3 regions of the Lysinibacillus sp. NPDC048646 genome follow, and region 2 is predicted to be linked to each of the others. Evidence: riboswitches for the same ligand, from Rfam matches in the RefSeq annotation. Region 2 holds a riboswitch; each other region holds the start of a gene.
What was found. A riboswitch is a leader RNA that binds a small molecule or an ion and turns the genes downstream of it on or off. The one in region 2 is predicted to bind lysine.
Positions count from the first base shown of each region.

Region 1: linked by a shared signal. The riboswitch ahead of ACQKII_RS13890 (transporter substrate-binding domain-containing protein) and the one ahead of ACQKII_RS16010 (aspartate kinase) in region 2 are both predicted to bind lysine.
Region 3: linked by a shared signal. The riboswitch ahead of ACQKII_RS20735 (amino acid permease) and the one ahead of ACQKII_RS16010 (aspartate kinase) in region 2 are both predicted to bind lysine.

Region 1 is NZ_JBNNLZ010000012.1:34,997-37,271, forward strand. It holds gene ACQKII_RS13885 (amino acid ABC transporter permease) at 1-391, opposite strand, end outside; gene ACQKII_RS13890 (transporter substrate-binding domain-containing protein) at 591-1,442, opposite strand; lysine riboswitch at 1,562-1,747, opposite strand; gene odhB (2-oxoglutarate dehydrogenase complex dihydrolipoyllysine-residue succinyltransferase) at 1,973-2,275, opposite strand, start outside.
Region 2 is NZ_JBNNLZ010000015.1:70,635-72,909, reverse strand. It holds gene ACQKII_RS16010 (aspartate kinase) at 48-1,274, opposite strand; lysine riboswitch at 1,655-1,833, opposite strand; gene uvrC (excinuclease ABC subunit UvrC) at 1,875-2,275, opposite strand, start outside.
Region 3 is NZ_JBNNLZ010000027.1:2,810-5,084, reverse strand. It holds gene ACQKII_RS20735 (amino acid permease) at 1-915, opposite strand, end outside; lysine riboswitch at 1,119-1,295, opposite strand; gene ACQKII_RS20730 (CynX/NimT family MFS transporter) at 1,475-2,275, shown strand, end outside.

The DNA.
Region 1 (2,275 bases), on a different contig from region 2:
GTCCTCTATCAACAGAGACAATCCCACCACGCACGATTTCAGCCATGTATGCACCCGTGTTGAGCGAAACTACTAAAATACCAGCTGTAATAAAGTGCATATCAATACCAAAAGCAATATCTAATCCGTAATATACCACCATTGCTTGTACAATCATTGGTGTACCACGGAAAAACTCAACGTAGCATGTCAGTATAAAGTTTAAAAGCTTTAAAATGTAATGCTTTACGCTCTTTTTACGTGTCGGAATGGTATGCATAATTCCGATGAAAAATCCGATGAATGCACCAATAATTGTACTAATTGTTGAAATAAGTAACGTATAATAAGCGCCCCGTAAAAACATTTGCCAGTTGTTTTCTATTATAGAAATAATCCATTCAAAACTCATGATGCTCCTCCTAACAACTTCTTGTTGCTTGTTCATATCATTTATGCCCTGGTCTTAATCGAGTCTTAAATTTGAATTGTGCATGCTTCTTTCAAATTATGTGACAATTACCCAAGACATTACTACTTATTCAATGTGGATTCACTGAATAGAAGTAAAGATAGATTACACGGGCTACTGATTAGCCCGTGCATCCATATTATTGTGCTGCTGGTTGTTGAAGAATTGCATCTTCCATAATTTTTTGTCGATCATCTTCAGAAATACCTTTTAGGATTTCGTTGATTTTATCTAAATTAGCATCACCTTTACGTAAACCAACTGCAATAGACGTATTTGAGATATCTGTATCAAATCCTTCTTCAAATGACACAAATGCAAAGTTTTCATTTGCAGCTGCAGCTGAAATACCTTCTGGACGTTCAGCTACATAGCCATCGATTTTTCCAGCTTGTAACGCCACACGCATTGCTGAGAAGTTTTCCATTGCTGTTTGTTTGTTAACGCCTTTGATTTGATCGATAACTTCGTAGTTAGAAGTATTTAATTGAGATGTAACCTTTGCACCAGAAAAGTCTTGGATTGATTTGGCATTTTCATATTTACTACCCTTTTTAATAACCATAACAAAATCTGATGTATAGTAGTTTTCTGTGAAGTCAATTGTTTCTTTACGTTCCTTTGTAGGAGACATCCCCGCTACAATGGCATCAATTTTATTTGATTGTAAAGCTGGCACTAGACCGTCCCACTCAAGTTTCACAATTACTAATTCTTTTCCTAAACCTTCAGCCATTTTTTTCGCCATTTGTACATCATAACCGCCTGCATATTCAGCATTATCAGCGATTTTCACAGCACCATTTGCATCACCTTGCTGTGTCCAATTGAATGGAGGATAGCCAGCTTCCATCCCTACACGGAATTCGCCACCTTCTTCATCTGTACCAGCATCTCCAGTCGTCTTATCTTTTTTGTCGCTAGTACCACATGCAGCTAATAAAATTGCAGTCATAGCGGCTAACATAAATAACAACCATTTTCTTTTCATGTAAAACTCCCCCTTTTCTGTAAAAAAATAAAGCAACTGTACAAAAAAACGACCTAAGTTCAGAACTTAGGTCGTACCTTTATTGACAGTTGCCCAAATCCTCACTATAATTTCCATGTATCCGAGATAGCACAACCTAGTAAACTGGAATTATATCTACTAGGACAGTCCTGCACTTATTCACTGCAGACCCAGCATAAAAGTATGAGCTCCTTTTATACTTCGGCGACATTTCCTTCTCCATTGCGTCCTCGCTTGCTTAAACTCAACAATGAACTAATAAATATCGCGCCTCTACCTCACAAAGGAACGTGAGGTTTGTTTATTTAATTGATAATTAGATACTACTATAAAAATAGTCTATGCGTCAAGAAAGTTTTATCATTTTTCAGACTAATGTTTTAATTCCAACGGATATTTTCTAGTATTTTTCTATTATATCCAAATGTTGTTAGTTAAAAAAATACCATATATTTACTCATCCATGATAAAAAACTCCTCCAAAGTGATGGAGGAGTATACTACTATTATTAAGAATTCAACAATAAATCTTCTGGATTTTCAAGTAATTCTTTAACAGTTTTAAGGAAACCTACAGAATCTTTACCATCGATAATACGGTGATCGTAAGATAACGCTAGATACATCATTGGACGGATAGCTACTTCTCCATCAACTTCAACAGGGCGTTTTTTAATAGAGTGCATTCCAAGAATCGCTGCTTGTGTACCGTTCATAATTGGTGTTGACATTAATGAGCCGAATACACCGCCATTAGTGATTGTGAATGACCCACCAGATAGGTCGCTTAAACCTAATTTTTTGTCGCGTGC
Region 2 (2,275 bases):
TTGTAAACATACAGGCTGTGATATTGAATTCTGTCACTCGACCATTCTTAAACTTGAAGCGCTTCTGCTAAATTAAATTCCGCATGTAAGGCATTAGCTGCATGAATCATATCATCCTGGGGTACAACAACGGAAACCTTAATTTCCGAGGTACTTACCATTTTCACGGGGATGCCTTCACGACGTAAACAATCAAACATACGTGCAGCAACACCTGGATTGGACGCCATACCTGAACCGATAATCGATACTTTCGCTAAACCAACTTCAAAATCAGCAAAGCTAAAACCCAATGATAATTTACTATTTTCTAGAACGTTTAGAGCCTCTGCAAATTCCTCTTTCAAAATCGAAAACGATACTGACGGCTTCAAGCCATCAATAATGGCTTGTACAATAATATCAACATTTATGCGATTCTCTGCCAATACTGCAAATATATCTGCTAATGACGCATCTGAATAGGCATCATACCCGACGGTTAAGCGAATAATGTCTGATTCGAAAGCAACACCACGAACGATTAAATTTTTTTCCATTTCAACTTCCTCCTTTAATAAGGTTCCTGTTATGTCCTCCATGCTCGAACGAATAATAACAGGGATTTGGAACTTTTTCGCTAGCTCCACTGCATGTGGATGTAAAATATGTGAGCCTAAATTTGATAATTCTAACATTTCATCATAAGAGATTTCCTTTAACTTTTGTGCTGCTAAAATATGACGTGGGTCAGCAGTATAAACCCCGTCTACATTCGTGAAAATATCTACTCGTTCAGCATGAATAGCTGCAGCGATGGCAACCGCTGTCGTTTCCGCCCCACCTTTACCAAGTGATGTAATGTTCTGACCATCATCAATGCCTTGTTCACCAGCAACCACAACAATTTGCCCCTGCTCAAAATGTTTTTCAATACGCTTAACATCAATTTCTTCGATACGTGCGTTGCGGTGCTTGGCATCAGTTTGTATACCTGCCTGCCAACCGGTTAATGACACCGCATCGTAGCCTACTTCCTGAAGAGCAATGGCGAATAACGCACTTGCTACTTGTGAGCTCGTTGAAAAAAGCACGTCTAGTTCACGCTTTGAAGCATCGTCCGATAAATCGTGAGCCATTTTTGCTAATTCCTTGGTCGTATGCCCCATAGCTGCTGTCACAACCACTACATCAAGCCCCCGCTTTTTTTCGGCAATTGCCTTTTTCGCGACCTCCCGAATACAATCAGTTGACGCTATCGCCGGACCACCAAATTTTAGTACAATTTTCGCCATCGTTATCATTCTCCTTCTAACTCAATTACACCTCGGCGTAACTGTATATTTATTGTGGATTGCACGAACACAATTCACGACTTTCAAAACCCGCGACATCCATCCGAGGCATTAGCCAACACGAAGTTGGTCACTTTAGCATCGCCGCTGCCGCTACGTTACCACTTCACTTTCGCGTAGATTGCAGTAGGAGGAAGCGCTGTTAGCCTAAGATCCACAAACGGTATCACCGTTGTATAGTAAAACGTTTTGGCATTCATCACTCACCTTGATAAATAAAAAACTGAATAATATAAAAAAATCGTCCTTAGAACATCAAAAAGACAGCCCTCACTTAACGTGAAAGCTGCCTGCAACATGTACAATATGAAAGCTTGCGCATGTGTGATAGCTCTCCGAAACCTCAAGAATCGACAGTCTTACATCTCTTAAATGCAAAACCAGCAAAGTATCGGAAACAACGATACTTCACTTCGGCAAGCTTCCCTTTCACACATCCTCAAAGGGTTTGTCCACCCTCCAATGTGCTACTATTAAACCTTGCACCTCTATCATCACTAAAATAGTGAATATTCTATTAATATTTACGTTAGCATATGTCTAGTCCTTTGACAATGCTTGTTGCTGAAAATAAGCATAAATATTGTTAGCTAAATGGACGGGCATGCCTGCTTCTTGTAATGCGAGCTCACTCGCCTCTCGTATTTTCTTCACCGAACCAAAATGCTTTAGCAGCTGTTGCTTTCTCTTCGGTCCAATGCCCTCAATTTCATCGAGTACCGATTGGATCGCATGCTTCTCGTGTTGTTGCCGGAGGAATGTAATTGCAAAGCGATGGACCTCATCTTGAATGCGTTGTAATAAATAAAATCCGTCACTCGTTCGTTTTAATGCTATAACCTCTGGCGGACCCCCAAATAAAAGCTGTGATGTATTGTGCTTGTCATCTTTCGCTAAGCCAGCAATTGGCATGACAAGGCCAAGCTCATCTTCTAGCACTT
Region 3 (2,275 bases), on a different contig from region 2:
TAAAATAATGGCATTCATCAGTGAAGCTGCAAAGGCAATACCTAATCGATCAAATACGAGTGTAAATGGAGAAACCGCAATATCTTCAGATAGTAAACGTGCATCGGTAAATGGAATAAGCATACCGATTGCGGCAATCGCTAAAATGTAGAACAAAATAATACGCCAGAAAACAGATTTCACGGCCTTAGGAATATTTTTTCCTGGATCGTCTGTTTCTCCCGCTGTAATTCCGAGTAGCTCAGTCCCTTGGAACGAGAATCCTGCTGCTAAGAAGATACCAAATGTAGCAAGGAAGCCACCATGGAATGGACCATCACTAATAAAGAAATTTGTGAAGCCTACGGGTGCTTGCCCACCCAAAATACCAAATATCATCAGAATACTGACAATAATGAAGATAATAACCGTTGCCACCTTTATCATGGCAAACCAATATTCACTTTCACCGTAGCTTTTTACTGATAAAAGATTAAATGATAGTACGATGGCAATAAACAATACCGTCCAAAGTGCTGACGAGCTATCTGGGAACCAGTATTTCATAATTAATGAAACAGCTGCAATTTCTGCTGCAATCGTAATTGCCCAGTTATACCAGTAATTCCAACCAAGTGCAAAACCAAGAGCTGGATCTACAAACTTACTTGCATACGTACTAAACGACCCCGAGGATGGCATATAGGCAGCCATTTCCCCTAAGCTTGTCATTAAAAAATAAACCATAATGCCGATTAAGGCGTAAGCAAGCAATGCTCCACCAGGGCCTGCCTGTGCAATGGCACCACCACTAGCTAAAAATAGCCCAGTACCAATTGTACCGCCTAACGAAATCATTGTTATATGACGACTTTTTAATTCTTTTTTCAGCTTTGGTGGTTTATGTCCAAGCTGATTCACTTTTATTTCACTCACGTTAAAGCTTCCTTCCTTTTATAAGAGGCACCCAAATTCACCTCGACGTAATTGTACCCATTGTTTTCGCACATCATAACACTTGCGAATCAGGCACAGTAAAAAGCGTCCTATCAATCCGCGGAGATTCTATTTTATACCAAATAGAAATAAAAAACGCCATCACATGAACGTTGTGATGGCTAAGTAAATCCCCAGTTCTTTCAAATGATAGCGCAACACGTCATTCCAACGTGACAGTTCTGTTCCTTTCGGAAACAGCCCCAGCATGAGGTTTTCAAGTCCCCTCACACTTCGGCGGTATTTCCTTTCAGCTAACATCTTTAATGCTTGTCATTTCCGTTAGCGTACTTATAAACACCGCGACCTCTACCTCAATACAAACATGAGGCATGTAATTATTAAATTTATGATGTTATTTAGTCTATCATATGACCTTTGACATTTCAATAACAATAATAATGTTCATTATTTTGTGAATTTTCTACTATTTTTAATAGTGCGGTAAAGTGGTATAGTTGTTCGAATTATTAATGTTTTAAATCAAGGAGGACTTATTTTGGCAACTAATGAACATTCTACTTATCCTAGCAAAAAAATTAGCTGGAAGGGAAAAACTCTGTTACTTGTCATCGGTGTTATTTTTATAGCTTCTACATTACGGATGCCATTAACTGTCGTTGGTCCAATTATTTCCTTCATTCGTCAAGGTCTTGGCATTTCCAATGTACTCGCCGGCTTTTTGACAACAATTCCATTATTAGCATTTGCGATTATATCACCGTTTGCCCCAGTGGTTGCACGCAAATTAGGTTTAGAATTGACATTGTTTTTATCAACAATCTTACTAGCATTTGGCATTGTAACTCGATCCCTTGGTACAACTGCATTACTCGTTCTCGGAACGATACTAATTGGGGTAGCGATTTCTTTTGGTAATGTGCTTATACCAGGTTTACTGAAACTGAAATTTCCTTACCACGTTGGTTTCCTAATGGCATTCTACACAGTGTCTATGAATCTTTCAGCAGGCGTAGGTGCTGGTGTTAGTTATCCAGTAGCCAATTCTTCTCTTGGTTGGCAAGGAGCTCTCGCAGTAGCTCTTATTCTAGTTGCCTTTACAATTTTGGTTTGGATACCACAATTAAAATCAAATAAACCTGAACCTGCTGTCGCATCTACGAAAACGCGTATACCTTTATGGAAATCACCTGTAACTTGGGCTGTAACGGGGGCAATGGGGTTACAATCACTCATATTTTATACAACGGCGGCATGGATACCTGAAATTTATATTGCCCAAGGACTCGCTGCCGACCGTGCTGGTTGGATGTTTTCAACAATGCAGTTTTCACAGATA